3 regions of the Cupriavidus sp. LA-1 genome follow, and region 1 is predicted to be linked to each of the others. Evidence: predicted binding sites of a transcription regulator. Region 1 holds the regulator's gene; each other region holds the start of a gene.
The links. The regulator FliA, encoded in region 1, starts transcription of late flagellar genes. The targets are predictions, from matches to a motif close to CTAAAGTTTNNNNNNNNNNNGCCGNTA.
Positions count from the first base shown of each region.

Region 2: the regulator FliA is predicted to act here: its motif matches at 2,218-2,244, upstream of ACZ5MJ_RS29455 (YjfB family protein).
Region 3: the regulator FliA is predicted to act here: its motif matches at 2,558-2,584, upstream of ACZ5MJ_RS27030 (FliC/FljB family flagellin).

Region 1 is NZ_AP031388.1:1,216,129-1,221,167, forward strand. Features, by position in the region: gene flgA (flagellar basal body P-ring formation chaperone FlgA) at 1-455, shown strand, start outside; gene flgM (flagellar biosynthesis anti-sigma factor FlgM) at 619-927, shown strand; gene ACZ5MJ_RS24765 (flagellar protein FlgN) at 933-1,394, shown strand; gene ACZ5MJ_RS24770 (flagellar protein FlhE) at 1,463-1,900, opposite strand; gene ACZ5MJ_RS24775 (RNA polymerase sigma factor FliA) at 1,900-2,616, opposite strand; gene ACZ5MJ_RS24780 (MinD/ParA family ATP-binding protein) at 2,715-3,503, opposite strand; gene flhF (flagellar biosynthesis protein FlhF) at 3,515-5,039, opposite strand, start outside.
Region 2 is NZ_AP031388.1:2,275,321-2,280,359, reverse strand. Features, by position in the region: gene ACZ5MJ_RS29465 (DUF3772 domain-containing protein) at 1-1,444, shown strand, start outside; gene ACZ5MJ_RS29460 (mechanosensitive ion channel protein MscS) at 1,732-2,109, shown strand; gene ACZ5MJ_RS29455 (YjfB family protein) at 2,333-2,515, shown strand; gene ACZ5MJ_RS29450 (porin) at 2,850-3,971, shown strand; gene ACZ5MJ_RS29445 (ABC transporter permease) at 5,038-5,039, opposite strand, start outside.
Region 3 is NZ_AP031388.1:1,725,755-1,730,793, forward strand. Features, by position in the region: gene fliD (flagellar filament capping protein FliD) at 1-691, opposite strand, end outside; gene ACZ5MJ_RS27025 (flagellar protein FlaG) at 739-1,107, opposite strand; gene ACZ5MJ_RS27030 (FliC/FljB family flagellin) at 1,222-2,460, opposite strand; gene ACZ5MJ_RS27035 (RNA chaperone Hfq) at 2,686-3,012, opposite strand; gene ACZ5MJ_RS27040 (oxygenase MpaB family protein) at 3,868-4,824, opposite strand.

The DNA of each region.
Region 1 (5,039 bases):
GGGGGCGCGTTTCGGTCGGCGTGCGCTGCGGCGGCGAGCGGCCGTGGGTGCGCTACATGCAGGCGCGCGTAGCGGTGCTGACCGACTATTACGTGGCCGCGCGCGCACTGGGCCCAGGCGAGCCGGTCAGCCAGGCCGATATCGAAGTCCGCCAGGGCGACCTGGGCACGCTGCCGCGCGCGGTGATCACCGACCCGGCCCAGCTTGCCGGCGCGGTCGCCGCCAACCGCATCGCCGCAGGCTCGCCGCTGCGCAGCGACCTGCTGCGCAAGGCCATCGCCGTGCGCCAGGGCCAGACCGTCACCGTGGCCGTGGAAGGCGAGGCCTTCCAGATCACCAGCGAAGGCAAGGTGCTGGCCGACGCCGCCACCGGCAATACCGTGCAGGTGCGCCTGCGCAGCGGCCAGGTGGTCAACGGACTGGTGCGCAGCGGCGACACCGTCGTGCTGCAATAGTCCTGCGCCAAGTGCTGTAATCGTGGCCAACAAGACTGGAAATCCGGGGCAACCGGCATGCGAAAATGCCGCCAACGCCGCCGCGTGGCGAATCCGGGCCAGGGGCCCTAAAGAATTCGCCGGCGCGTCCGTAATGCCATAGGAAACCAGCAAGGAACGCCCCGTGAAGATCAACCACTCCACCTCGTCCCGGCCCGCCGACGCCCCCGGGGGCGATGCCGCGGCACGGCCCCAGGCCGCGCCGGCCAGCGCCGCGGCGCCGTCCGCCGGCCTGAGCGTCAGCCCGCTGGCCGCCCAGGTGCGCGACATCAGCGCCCGCCTGTCCCAGCCCACTGACGACGATATCGATACCGCCAAGGTCGAAGAGATCCGCCAGGCCATCGCCGAAGGCAAGATCAGGATCGACCCGGGCAAGATTGCCGACGGCCTGATCGCCACCCTGCGCGAGCTTGGCCAGGCCGACCCCAAATAGCCATCATGAGCCAGAGCCTGATCCAGTCCCTGCAGCGCGAAACCGAAGGCATCCAGGCCTTCGGCCAACTCCTCGCCGAAGAGCGCGACGCCCTCAAGCGGGGCGACTTCCAGTCCCTGAGCGGACTGCTGACGCGCAAGGTTGAACTGGGCCAGGCCCTGTCCCGCCAACTCAAGGCCCGCGAAGCCCAGATGGGCGCGCTCGGCCTGCGCGCCGGCCCCGAGGGCCAGCTGCTTGGCCGCCAGGTCGACCCGGCCGTGGCGGACGCCTGGCGCCAGCTGATCTTCGCGGCCCGCACCGCACGCGACGGCAACGCCCTGAATGGCGCCGTCGTCAACGCCCACCTCGATTTCACCCGCGAAGCTATCCAGGCGCTGCGCCAGCATAGCGGCGGCGATGCCGGGTTGTATGGGAAGGATGGGAAGGCGGCGGCCGGGGTGGGTGGGGTGAGCCTGGCGGCGGGTTGAAGCTCTCTGCTGATGTTCCGTTTTTTCGTCACTTATTCAGAAGTGACGAAAAAACGGAACATTCATTCCTACCTGAACCCCACCACCACCTCATTGCTGCGCCCCTGCAGCACCGGCACCAGGCTACCCTGCCCCGGCACCCGGAACGCGAACACAAAGCCCTTGGTGGCGTCATCCCCAACGAACGCGTCGGTCTTGCCTTCGGCCTCGGGCAGCAGCACGCAGCGCTGGGCATTGCAGAGATAAGCTTGCAGCTCCACCGGTGGGGTCCTGACGAAGCTGTAGCGCCAGCGCACCGAGGTAATCACCCCTTCCGACTGCGGCAGGACGCCGGTGGGCAGGATCGGCGGCGACACCGCGCGCTGGCCGCGGCCGTAGAGGGCTGGACCGTTGACCGAGCCGGTCCACGCATGGCGTGTGCCGGCGTCGAACGCCGCCCAGGCGCAGGCCGATACGGCAAGCAACATCCAGCAGGCGCCCCGTGCGGCGCGGTCCGCCCCGCGCATCACAACAAGCCGCGCAACTGGTTGCGCAGCCGGGTAATCGCCTGGCCGCGGATCTGGCACACGCGCGACTCGGTCACTTCGAGCACCGCGCCGATCTCGCGCAGGTTCAGCTCCTGGTCGTAGCACAGCGACAGCACCAGCTTCTCGCGCTCGGGCAGCCGCTCGATGGCGCGGACCAGCGCCTGGCGCATGCCGCTTTCCATCAGCACGGTCAGCGGGTTACCGTCATCGCTGCCGCCGAGGTGGCGGTCCAGGAAGTCCTCTTCGCCGGAGCGCTCGAAATCCTCGTAGTGCAGCAGCTGGCAGCCATAGACCTCGTTGAGCAGCAGCTGGTATTCGTCCAGCGGCATCTCCATGGCCTCGGCCACCTCGGAATCGATCGGCGTGCGCCCTAGCTTCTGCTCCAGGTTGCGCTGCGTGCGTTCGATGCGGCGGGTGAACTGGCGCAGGCTGCGCGACTGCCAGTCGTTGGCACGCACCTCGTCGAGCATGGCGCCACGGATGCGCTGGCTGGCGTAGGTCTCGAAGCGCGCGCCATGGGTATCTTCATAGCGTTTGGCGGCGTCGAGCAGGCCGATCATGCCGGCCTGGATCAGGTCGTCGATCTGTACGCTGGCGGGCAGCCTGGCGGCCAGTTGCAGCGCGATGCGGCGCACCAGTTGCGCGTGCGCCTTGACCACGTCGGCCTGTTCGAGCTTTCCCTGGATCGTGTACATGGTGCAATTCTCGTGAATGCTGGATTGCTGGTCCGGCACGCCTTGCGGCGGCCGGCTGGCTCAGGGTGCAGTTCGGTAAGTTGGCATGGCTGGCAGGCTCAGGCCATCGCGGGGGTTGCGGCAGGCGCAGCGGCGTCTGCACGCAGCGGCCAGGCGCCGATGCCGCCGGCGGTACGGCGCAGTGCCGTGGTGGCCGGCGCCGCCGGAAACGCCTCGACCACGCAGCGGCCCAGCTGCACGCCGCGCGCCACCAGCGGGTCGGACGGCAGCCAGCCCGCGCACAGCACCTCGACGCCGAGATACTGGCTGGCGGTACGCGCCAGGTTGCGCAGGATGGCCTGCACCGTGGCCTCGCTTGCCGCCATGTTGACGATCAGGTGGAACTGGCGCCAGGCATACAGGTGGTGCAGGCGCTTGATGCAGGCGTAGGCATCCGTGATCGACGCCAGCTCCGGCCGCATCACCACCAGCACGTTGTGCGCACCGCCCGCGAGCGGCGACAGCACGCCGTCGGCATCGATGGCGGCATCCACCACCACGCTGCGAAAGCCACCTGCGGCCGGCAAGGTGTTTCCCGGCACGGGCCGGCCTGCCGGCAGCACCGACAGCACGCCGCCCGGGCCAGTGCCGGCAGCAGCTTCCAGCGACAGGCGGCCTGCGTTGACATCGGCCAGCGTGCCGGCCGGCCTGGCGCCGGACAGCCGCGTGGCGCGCGCCGCGGCGGCGTCTTCATCGACCAGCAGCACGCGCTCGCCCTGCATGGCCAGCGCGTGCGACAAACCCAGGGCCACGGTAGTGGCGCCGGCACCGCATTCGCTGGCGACCACCGCGATACGGCGTGTCGTGCGCGGCGCCAGCATCCGGCGCAGGCTCTCGGCCTGGTCCATGGCGAGGCCGCTCACGGCAGCACCTCCATCGCTGCAGCCGGCACGGCAGCGCCGCGGCCCGGATAGTTTTCCAGCACGTCGAGCAGCGCCAGCACGCGGCCCATGCCCTCGTTGAGCACCGGGCCCGGCACCGGCACGCCCTCGCGCACCGTGCGGCCGGCCAGGCGCGCGAGGAAGGCGGGCGCGGCCGCGGTCGGCGCGTGTTCCAGGCGCAGCACCGACAATCCGAGCTGCAGCGCGGCCACGGCGGCGCCGGCGGCGTGGCCGCTTTCGGCGTCCTGGGCGAAGTGGTCGATGGCGTGGCGCAACGTGCGCAGGCGCGCATCGGCCGCGTCGGTCCACAAGGCCCAGCGCGCCACCTGCGCGGCATCCTGCGCCAGCGCCGGATCGCACAGCAGGTAGCGGGTATCGAGCAGTTCACCGGTGGCGCGGTCGGCCAGGCGGGCCACCACCAGGCAGGCGTCGATGCCGCCTTCGGGCGTGCCCTTGCCGCGCACCGGGCTGTCCGGCACGCGCACGTCGACACTGGCCAGCCAGCGCACGGCGTCACGCTCGCGCACGGTGTCCTCGCCGACGGCGTGGAAGGTCAGCGTATCGGCCAGTGCATCGAGCTTCCAGGCGGCGCCGGCGCCGACCACGCGCGCGGTCTTGCGCGCGCCGGCTACCCAGCGCTCGCCGGCCTGCTGCCAGCGCGCCAGCGTGGCGGCGGCGGGCACGGCGTCAAGCAGGTTGACCACCTTGCGCGCGGCGCTCATGGCGGCGCGCAGGTTGGCGGCATCGGACTCGGCTTCGCCCAGCGGCTGGCCGGCACCGTGCCCCCGGCCGGTCGGCGTCACGGTAGCGGCCAGCGGCATGCCGTTGCGGTCGGCGAGCCACAGCGTATGCTGCATCGGCTGCGGCGCGCGGCGGCCGGGCACGGCCACCTGCAGCGTGGCGGCGGCGGCCAGCACGTACTGCTCGCACTGGCCGGTCACGTCGCGGCAGACCGCTTCACGCACCTGCTGCGACATGGCGCGCAGGGCCGGGGCGCCGGCGCTGCGCTGTTGCCACAGCGAGCGGGCCAGATCGAAACCCAGGCCCGCGCCATTCAATTCGGCCACGCACTGGCTCAGCGCGTCGGCGCTGTCGGTCAGCGAGCGCAGCACCTCGTCGGCGCCGCCTCGCGTGGGCGCCTCGTCATCTGCGCCGGCGGTGCGCCGGCGCGCGGCGTCGGCATCGGCAAACACCGAACCGCGGCGCGGCGTCAGGAAGGCGCGCTCGACCAGCGTGGTGCCGTTGGCCAGCTCAAGATGCTCGGGCACGCGCTGGCCGGTGGAGGCGTAGAACACCGGCAGGCGGTGGCGGATCACCACGTCCAGCACCGAGCCCAGGTGGGTGGCTTCATCCAGCTTGCTGATGATGCAGCCGTCGATGCCGCCGCCGTCAGGCGCGGCGTCATGGCGGTAGGCGTGCACCACTTCATTGAGGGTATCGCCGTGGCTGGCGCCGTTGAGCAGCAGCACGCGCTGCACCGGCGCGGGCACGCCGGCGAGCATG
Region 2 (5,039 bases), 1.1 Mb from region 1:
GCTGGCGATGAAGCCGTTCCCCGCGGTGCTGGCCGGCCTGTTGCTGCTGGCCGGCACGCTGGAACAGCTCAACCGCATTGCCGATACCAGCGTGCAGGTCACGCTGCTGGGGCGCGGGCTGGTCTCGCTGGTGGTGGTGCTGACCATCGGCGCCGCGCTGCTGCACGCCAACCGCGTGCGCAACGTGCTGGCCGCCGCGGGCGAACGGCCGGAGGCGCGCGCCACGCTGGCCGGCATGATCCACGCCGGCGTGAGCCTGATCGTGATCGTGTCGCTGGCGGCGCTGCTGGCGGGCTATATCAGCTTTGCGCGCTTCCTGACCTACGAGCTGGTCTGGTTCGACATCGTGCTGTGCAGCCTGTACCTGCTGACCCAGGTCACGCGCGACGTCTTCGAAAGCGTGCTCTCGACCCAGCACGCCAGCGGGCAAGTGATCAAGCAGCTGTTCGGCGTCGACGATTCGCGCCTGGAGCAGGCCGCCACCATCCTGTCGGGCATCGGCGCCAGCCTGCTGTTGCTGCTGGCAGTGCTGGCACTGCTGACCGGCGGCTTCGGCACCACCCCGGCGGACCTGGTCAACAGCCTGGGGACCGTGCTGGGCGGCGAAAGGCTGCGCAGCCTGAACATCATGCCCGAGCGCATCCTGAATGCGCTGGTCGCGCTGGGCGTGGGCATCTGGCTGCTGCGCAGGGTGCGGCGCTGGCTGGACGGGGAACTGCTGCCCAAGTTGTGCGTGGAGCCGGGCCTGCGCGCCTCGCTGATCACGCTGTTCAGCAATGTCGGCTACGTGCTGCTGGTGCTGCTGACGCTGTCGCTGCTGGGCGTGCGCTGGGACAACCTGGCGTGGATCGTCAGCGCGCTGTCGGTGGGCATCGGCTTCGGCCTGCAGGAGATCGTGAAGAACTTCGTGTCCGGGCTGATCCTGCTGACCGAGCGTCCGGTCAAGGTGGGCGACATGGTCAGCATCGCCGGCGTGGAGGGCGATATCCGCCGCATCAACGTGCGCGCCACCGAGATCCAGCTGGGCGACCGTTCCACCGTGATCGTGCCCAACTCGCAGCTGATTTCGCAAAACCTGCGCAACGTGACCATGAGCAACAGCACCCAGGGGGTGGCGTCGCTGCAGCTTACCTTCCCGCTGAACACCGACCCCGAACAGCTGCGCGACCTGCTGCTGGACGTCTACCGCGAGAACGAGAGCATCCTCGACGTGCCCGCGCCCTCGGTCATGTTCAGCCAGCTCGCACCCAACGGCATCACGCTGTCGGTGACCGGCTATGTCGGCAGCCCGCGCATCGCCGCCGCCACGCGCAGCGACCTGCTGTTCGAGATCCTCAAGCGGCTGCGCGGCGCGGGCATCTCGCTGTCGGTGCCGCAATCGCTGCGGCTGGAGAACTTGCCGCCATTCGGCCAGGAGCCGGAGCGCGCGCTGGCGGCCGGCTAAAGCCTGGCGGCGGCGCGTTATTCCGCCGCCAGCCCCGCCCCGGCGTCTTCCACCACCCACGTACAGGGCCACCGCTTCTACTGCCGCAACCACTTGCCCGAGCGCGCTGAAAGCCGAACTGGCCGACAGCCTGCGCGGACTCGGCACACTGGCCACCCGGCCTGGCGACGCCGCCGGCTTAAAGCAGCCGTTACAACCCTAACAAGTCGGTGGCCGCCGCGAAACACCTGAAGGGGCAGTTTGCGTCCATAGTGGATGTACACAAGCGGCATCTGAAGGAGTCCGATATGCGCCCCACCACCCGAATCGTCTCAGCGGTTGCCCTGTGCGCGGCGCTGGCGGCTGCCGGCCCGGCGTCGGCGCATGACCGCGACTACCACCGCGGCGGCCCGAATGCCGGAGCGATACTGGCTGTCGGCGCCCTGGTCGGACTGGCCGTCGGCGCGGCCCTGGCCTCGGCGCCGGTCGTGGCGGCACCGGTCGCATACGCCCCGGCGCCCGTCCAGTATGCCCCGGCACCTGTCGCGTACGCGCCGGCACCCGTCTCATACGCCCCGCCCGCGGCGCCTCCGGGCTATTGCTATCGCGACTACGACCGCGCCTACGTGCCTTGCGGCCCGCAGCCCGCGGGCTACTACCCGCAGCAGCCCTATTACGGCAATTGAAGCGGGCGCGCTGCAGAACGCGCTCCGCCAATGACAAAGGCCCCATGCATGCATGGGGCCTTTGTTTTGAAGCGCCCGGAACATCAGCCGGGCCCTTGCCGGCAGCGGCTCAAGGTTTCCTGATTCCCGCCGACATGGATGATGCAGGAAGGTCTGCGCAGGCGGTTTTCGTCGCGGCCTTCCTGCCATGTCCTCTTCTCAACCTTGACCAGGAACACCCTCAATGGAAATTTCTAGTATCGGCGCGGCAGGCAACCCGGGGACCGACCCGGTGTCCCTGCTGATGTTGCGCAAGTCGCTGGACATGCAGGCGCAGGGCGTTGCTTCCCTGCTGCAGGCGATGCCGCAGGCCAGCGCCGCCAGCAATCCGCCCCATCTCGGCCAGAACATCGACATCAAGGTCTGATACCCCGGGGTTGCTCCTCCCGCCGGCGGCGGCGAGGAGCCTCGGCCTGGCATGCCGCGCGGACACCCGCGGATTTCCGCCCCAAGTGCTTGCACATCTCGCCTGGGCGCTCCCGATTCATCTGCCGTAGCCGTCTCCGGACACCCTCCCCAGGGCCCATTGTCTCGCCCTTCTCGGTATTTCCCCTGAGTCAGAACCGCCACAGCAGGAAAGCTGGATGAAGGCTTCACAGGCCTACGATTCGCTGGTCTGTCCGGCCCCGTGCGATTCCGTCCAGGACCAGCCGGCAACAGAGAGCCAACCAGAACGAGTTCATGCCCCTGAGGAGAGTCAATTGAAGACCAAATTCACCGCGCTCGCGCTTGCTGCCGGCGCCATCTGCACTGGCCAGGCCCACGCCCAGTCGGTCACGCTGTATGGCCTGATCGACACCACGCTGAGCACCATCAGCAACGCCGACGCCCAGGGCCACCGCCTGACCGGCTTCCACCAGCCCGCATGGTTCAGCGGCAACCGCTGGGGCCTGACCGGCTCCGAAGACCTGGGTGGCGGCACCAAGGCCATCTTCAAGCTCGAAAGTGAATTCACAAGCTTTGACGGCGCCATGGACACCCCGGGCGTGCTGTTCAACCGTGATGCCTGGGTCGGCGTGCAGAACGAGACCTTCGGCAAGCTGACCTTCGGCCGCCAGGATGCGCTGGCGCGCGACCCGATCGCCTCCGGCATCTACGCCGACCCGTATGGCTCAGCCGCGATCAGCACCGAAGAAGGCGGCTATACCAACAACAACAACTTCAAGCAGCTGGTCTTCTACGCGGGCAGCGCAACCGGCACGCGCATGAACAACGGCGTGGTGTGGAAGAAGATCTTCAGCAACGGCCTGACCGCCGGCGCCGGCTACCAGTTCGGCGAAGTGCCGGGCAATCCGTCGCGGGGCACCACGGAAAGCGTGACGCTCGGCTACAACGGCACCAATTTCCACGTGTCCGGCTTCTACACCCAGGCCAAGCTCGGCGACCTCTGGCACCGCTCCTATTCGGTCGGCGGCAACTACATCTGGGGCATCGTGCGCGCCAATGCCGGCTACTTCCACTACACCGCCGACCAGGGTGCACTGGGCATGCGCCGCGACGACGCCTACACGGTCTCGTTCAAGGTGGCACCGGCTGGCGCGTTTGACTATGAACTGGGCTACCAGATGATGAAGGCAGGCAATGCCGCCCTCAATGCCGACGGCTTCACCCTGAACGCCTTTTCCAACACGGCGGCATCCACCACCACCGACAGCGGCCGCAAGAACACCATCTACGGATCGATCTTCTACCACTTCTCCAAGCGCACCGAAGTCTATCTGGCAGCGGACTACATGTTCCTGCAGAAGGGCTACCATGCGTCCCAGGCCAACGGCTTCTCGCACCAGAGCGAGTTTGCAGTGGGCATGCGCACGCGCTTCTGATCTGGTGGGATGGCGGCGCTGCGCGCCGCCTCATGCTCCGGTCTTTCCTTGTTCCCGGCCACAAGCCGGGTTTTTTGTTCTTCGCTGGATTTGGGGTCGCTTGTTGCCGTGCGGCTGGTCTGGGCTCTTGGCAGGGGTGGTTGGCTGGTCTCTTGCTCGTTGGCTTGCTTTGGGTATGTCGGTCGGGGTCGATGTTGTCGTAGGTTGGACCGCCTGGTTCCGCCCTGCTGGGCGGGTCACTTTTGTCCGAGCGACAAAAGTAACCAAAAACGCGTCGCCTCTGGCGGCTGGCCACCAATTCCTCGGTGCGGGTGGTTCGGGCGGCGGTGATTTCCGTTCGGTGGGGTTGGTGGTTCGACCCTGCTACGCACCCTGTCTGTGCCTGCTTCCACGGGCTATTGGACGAACCCGACTTTAGGCTATTGGCAACCTGCTAAATACCGCGTCGGTCGGACGCCTTCGGCTGCGCTACGCGCGCGTCCTAACGTGGCAGAACCAGTGGCCACGTCCTGATTTTTTCCTTTGGCACGGCATCATCCGCGACAACGCCGTGCGAGCGCAGCGACGCACTCCGTGCCCGAGCACCCGACCTGCGATACTGAGTGCGCGCAGCGCAGCCGTAGGCGTCCTACCGATAACCTCGTTAGAAGGCTGCCAACGGCCTAAAGTCGGGTTCGTCCAATAGTCCCTGGACGCAAGGCACATCCCGGGAGCGTAGCAGGGTCGAACCACCAACCCCATCGACCGGAAATCACCGCCGCTCGAACCACCCACACCGCGGAATTGGTGGCCAGCCGCCTGAGGCGACGCGTTTTTTGGTTACTTTTTGTCGCTCGGACAAAAAGTGACCCGCCCAGCAGGGCGGAACCAGGCCGTAAAACCTACGACAACATCAAACCCGACCGACATACCCAAGCCAACAAGCAGAAAGACCATTTCATTCACCGCCGGAACCAAAGAAAAACCCCACGCTGCAACCAGACAGACGTGGGACAAAGGAGACGAAGGAGATGAAGGAGAATTCATGACCGGCGATAGCCCCGCTACCACCAGGCCCAAGCAGGCATC
Region 3 (5,039 bases), 510 kb from region 1:
AAAGCGCGCTGGTGCCGTCGCTCGAAGTGACCGAGATGCGCATGCTGTTGGTCGCGCCGGTATTGTTCGAGTTCAGGACCAGGCGATAGGGCGCGCCGGAGCCATCGTTGATGATGCTGGCAGTGACGCCGGCATTGGCCTTGTTGATGGCGTCGCGCACGCCTTGCAGCGTATTGTTGCTGCTGTCGATCGTGATGTCGAAGCCGGTCGAGCCTGCATTGGCTGTGAAGCCTGCGCCGCTGTACTTGCCATAGGTGGGGCTGGCGGCGTTGGAGTCGAGCGTGCCGCCGCTGATCGCGCCGAAATCGATATGGATCGTGCCGGTGCCGATCGCCGCATCCTGCTTGACCTGGCCTGCGCTCACCAGCGACTGGGCCTGGGCCAGGGCGGTGACGTTGACCGCATAGCTGCCGGCAGCCGCGGTGTTGCTGCCCGTGGCAGTCATGACGGTGGTGTTGCTGGAGGTAGCGGTCGCTGCGTTGAAGAAGCTGGGCTTGGACAACTGGTTGGCCGTTCCCTGGAATGCGGCGAGCATGCTCTGCAGCTGGCCATAGGCCGACAGCTTGGTCTGGTAGCTGGACTGCTGCTGCTTGAGCACAGTCAGCGGTGCCTGCTCGGCGGTGGTGAGCTGGTCGAGCAGCGAGCCCAGGTCAAGCCCCGAACCAACGCCGAGGTTAGAGATTGTTGCCATGTCTTCTACTCCAGAGTGCTACTTCAAATCCAGGTCCGATGGGCGGCTCAGGCGGTCTGGTTCACGAACAGGCCCTGCAATTGCGTCATCGCATCGGAGATACGCACCAGCTCTTCAGTCGGGATCTGCCGGATCACCTCGCCGCTGGTCTTGTCCATTACCTTGGTGATGACGCGGTGGCTGGTGCTGTCGATTTCAAACTGGACACTGACCGAGGCGGTGCGCAGCGCGTCGGTCAGGCGCTCGAGCGCTGCGTCGAGCGATGGCGATGGCTGCTTGCCGTCCCTGGCAGGGGCGCCGGGCGTGCCGGCGGCTCGTTCACCAGGCATACTGTTCACGCGGCGGTCCGGCCACTCGGTCAGCTGGGTCGCCAGCGCGGGAGGCAGCGCGGACGAAGTGGTAGCGGCAGTAGCCATGATCGTCTCGACTCAGTGGTTTCTTGAAATGCTTTCCCAGGGCCGCGGCCCTGGGGAAACATTCCACAACAGCGCCGGGCACGAGGCCCGGCACCGGTGCTACGCGTCAGTCAATTAACGCAGCAGCGACAGCACGCCTTGCGTGGTCTGGTTGGCCTGGGCCAGGACCGAGGTGCCAGCTTGTTGCAGGATGTTGGCGCGGGTCATGTTCGACACTTCCGTTGCGTAGTCAGCATCCTGGATGCGCGAACGCGACGACGACAGGTTGGTGATCGTCGTGCCCAGGTTGGCGATGCTCGAATCCAGGCGGTTCTGGATCGAACCCAGCGAGCTCTTCAGGCTGTCCACCTTTTGCAGCGCGGCGTCCAGCGTGGCCATCGGGTTGGCCGAAGCGCCTGCCGTCAGGTTGGAGGCGGTCAGCTTGCTGGTGTCGAGGCTGAGCTTGGCGGTGCCAGGGGTGCTCGACGTGTCGGCAGAAGCCGGGTCCAGGGCCACGTAGGTGTACATCGTGGAGCCGCTGGTGGCGCCCGACATGCCCTGGTTCTTCAGGGCCTGGGCTTCGGCGGCCGATGCCGGGGTGATCTGGACTTCAGCGAACCAGTTGCCGTTCTTGTCGACCACGGCGTTGGCGCCGATCGAGATGCTGCCGGCTGCAACACCCAGCGTGGTGGCGAGCGTGCCTGCGGTCTTTTCCGTAACCGTGCTGGTCGAGACGTTGGTCGTCGAGCCGTAGGCATTCTTGAAGTCGTTGGTGCCGGCGGCGGCCACACCGGTCATCGTTGCAGTGCCACTGAACGAAGCCGTCGCGGTAGCTTGCGGGCCGTTCACGTTGAAGCTTTGCAGACCCAGGGTCTTGGTGCTGATTTCCTGCAGGTTGACCGAGATGGTCTGGCCGTCGTTGGCGCCAACCTGGACGTTCACTGCCTTGGCGGTCGACGACAGCACCTTCACGCCGTTGAAGTCGGTTTGTTGCGACAGGCGGTCGATTTCCGACATGCGCTGGCCGATTTCGTCCTGGATCGACTTCAGGTCGGAGGCGGAGTTCGAACCGTTGGCGGCCTGCACCGACAGCGTACGGATACGTTGCAGGTTGTTGGTGACTTCGGTCAGCGCGCCTTCAGTCGTCTGAGCCAGCGAGATACCGTCGTTGGCGTTACGCTGGGCTTGCGTCAGGCCGTTGATGTTCGAGGTGAAACGGTTGGCAATGGCCAGGCCAGCGGCATCGTCCTTGGCGCTGTTGATGCGCAGGCCCGACGACAGGCGCTGGATCGCGGTGTTCAGCGACGATTGCGAAGCGTTCAGGTTGTTCTGAGTCATCAGAGACAACGAGTTGGTATTGATGATGGACGCCATGGTTGCGACTCCTATATGCAGTGATTTACACAGTCCGGCGGATGCCGTAACGTTGGCCGACTGCGTTGCAGTGCTGTAGTGCCTCCGTTGCAAAGGTTATCGACCAGGCTCCGGAAAGATTTAGAGTGATCTCCGCGATAGTTTCGCGGGGCGCCGGCAGGGCGGGCGGAAGCGCCGCGCGGCCAGGGGCGGCGGTGCGGAAGGGCGTGCGGAGCGGGCGTTGGGCTAGCGGCGCTTGCGGGTGCGCGGCATATAGATAGGCACAAAGTCCGGCGCGGTGGCCGGATCCGGCGCCACCACCACCGCTTCTGGCGCATCGGCCGGCGTGACCAGGCAGATGGCCCGCTTGTAGACCACCGTGGGCCGGCTGTCGTCCGGCTGCCGCCCGAGCAGCAGCACGTATTCGTCCGACGCCAGCACCAGCCCCTGCAGCCGGGCGCCGTTGGACAAGTGCACGATCACCGGGGTCTGGCTGGTGCAGTATGCGGCATATTCCTGAGGCTGCAGTTGTTTCCGGTTGCGTGGCCTGGGCGGGATTTCCTTCTTCTTCACAACGACTCCGGAAGAGCCCGCAAGGGTTCTGGCGGCTGATAACAGTCCGTTGGCCGGCAGCTTGAGGTGCGGCACGGCCAGGGCGGCAAGAGAAACATCCGCTCTCGGTAACGGCGTCGGAGCTGGCCGCCAGGGCCGCGGTGTCGCCAGGCCCCGCGCACGGGCCCCGGGATTTCGCGCAGGTGCCGGCGGTTGGCGCTGCCAGAAGAGGAGGGGAATACTTCAGGGCTGAGAGTAACAAAGTTCTACAAGCATTGACGAATGGCGCGCCGCCCAAGATCTAGAGGCTTTCGTCTACTAAAGTTGTTGCTCTCACTGCCGTGATATTGTAAGGGTCCGTCCGCATGCTCACGTGCAGTGCACTTGGAGCGGCCCGCCAGGCGCGGTGGGGACTGGGCTGGCGGGGAAATGCCAGCCCATGCGAAAAATGCCCTGAAAGTGATGTCAGGGGCAGAAACACCAAAAGTGCGCAAACGAGCTCATAATGTCATAGGGGAATCCCCTGATAGAAGCGAGATTTACATCTCATGTAAGCGCGTTTATATTCATGACAAGAGCCTTCGGGCTCGAGCAGTCCTGGAAAGCCTACGAGCACCCCGCGCGTGGGCTTTTTTTTTGCCCGCGTCGTTTGAATCGCGCTCTGTGGCGCTGTGGCCGGTGCGGTCGAGAAACCCGACCGGCCGTTCGGAATGCCCAGGCAGATTTAACGCCACTTCCGGGACACGCAATCCTCCGAAATGCGGGGGTTTTTGCCTCTAATTCCCATTTCTCCTCAAGAAGTGTCCGCTTCCCGCCGATAGCCGCTTCGGGCCGCCGCACGGCCTGCCGCAAGCGCGCAGGTGACAGTGGCGAGCCTCAGCCGGCCGGGGCGGAGGCGCCGCGGGCCACACGCCGCCGGGCGCGCGCGGCGAGGCCGGCGCCCAGCACCCAGCGCAGTGCCGGAGCCAGCACACGCATGCCGGCCAGCGCTGCCGGGCGCCGGATCGATGGTCCGTCCAGGTCGAGCTGGTGCCGTGCCCATGGCGGCAGCAGCGCGATGCCCGCATCCGCCATGATGCGCACCGCGGGCTGCAGCAGCGGGTTGGCCACCGGCATCTTCCTCACCAGCCGCACCACTTCGCGGGTGCGTTCGCTGGCCAGCAGCGCGGGCCGCATGGCCTCAAGGTAGGCGGTCACTTCGGCGCGCGAGCGCGGAACGTCGGTCGCGCCCAGCATCTGCGCGATGCGCGCGACTTCTTCGTAGTAGCGATCCTGCTCGGCGCCCTCCAGCGGCCCGACATAGCGCAGGTAGCCTCCCAGGAAGCTCGAAACCTCGGCAACGTGCACCCAGGTCAGCAGCGCGGGATCCGAAGCCGCGTAGTGCCGCCCGTCTGGCGCGGTGCCGACCACGCCGGCATGGATGCGCCGCACGCGGTCGATCAGCGCCATCGCGTCGGCACGGCTGCCGTAGGTGGTGCCGGCGATGAACTGCGCGGTACGCCCCAGGCGGCCTTGCATATCGGTGCGAAAGCTCGAGTGGTCCCACACCCCGGCCAGTGCCAGCGGATGCAGCGCCTGCAGCAGCAGCGCGCTGACGCCGCCTGCCAGCATCGCCGGAAAGTCCGCATGCACGCGCCAGCAGACCGCGTCAGGGCCGAACAGGCCGGGATCGCCTGGCGGGTTGTCGTAATCGAGGCTCAGGCCCGAATTGCTGCGGGTCAGCGCGCGCACCTGCGCGCCGGCGCGCTCGCGCAGCTTGGTGGAGAGATGGTTCAGCGGGCCGCGGCCTTGCTGCGGGGAGCGGCCGGTGGCGGGGTCGGTAAAGCTGGACAAGACCGGTGTTGGCTGGAGGGTGAAGTCAGGGCCAGCATACACGGGATGGCGGGACGACGTGCGCAGGACCATGCCGCGCGCGCGGATGCAAAAAGGGCCGGAGCCCCTGCTGGGAGTTCCGGCCTGCCAATCTCCGGCGTATGCCCCTGCGGCAGCACCGCATGTTGCCGCCGCACGTCACCGGATAGCTGCCTGTTGTCGTGGCTGGCGAGGAT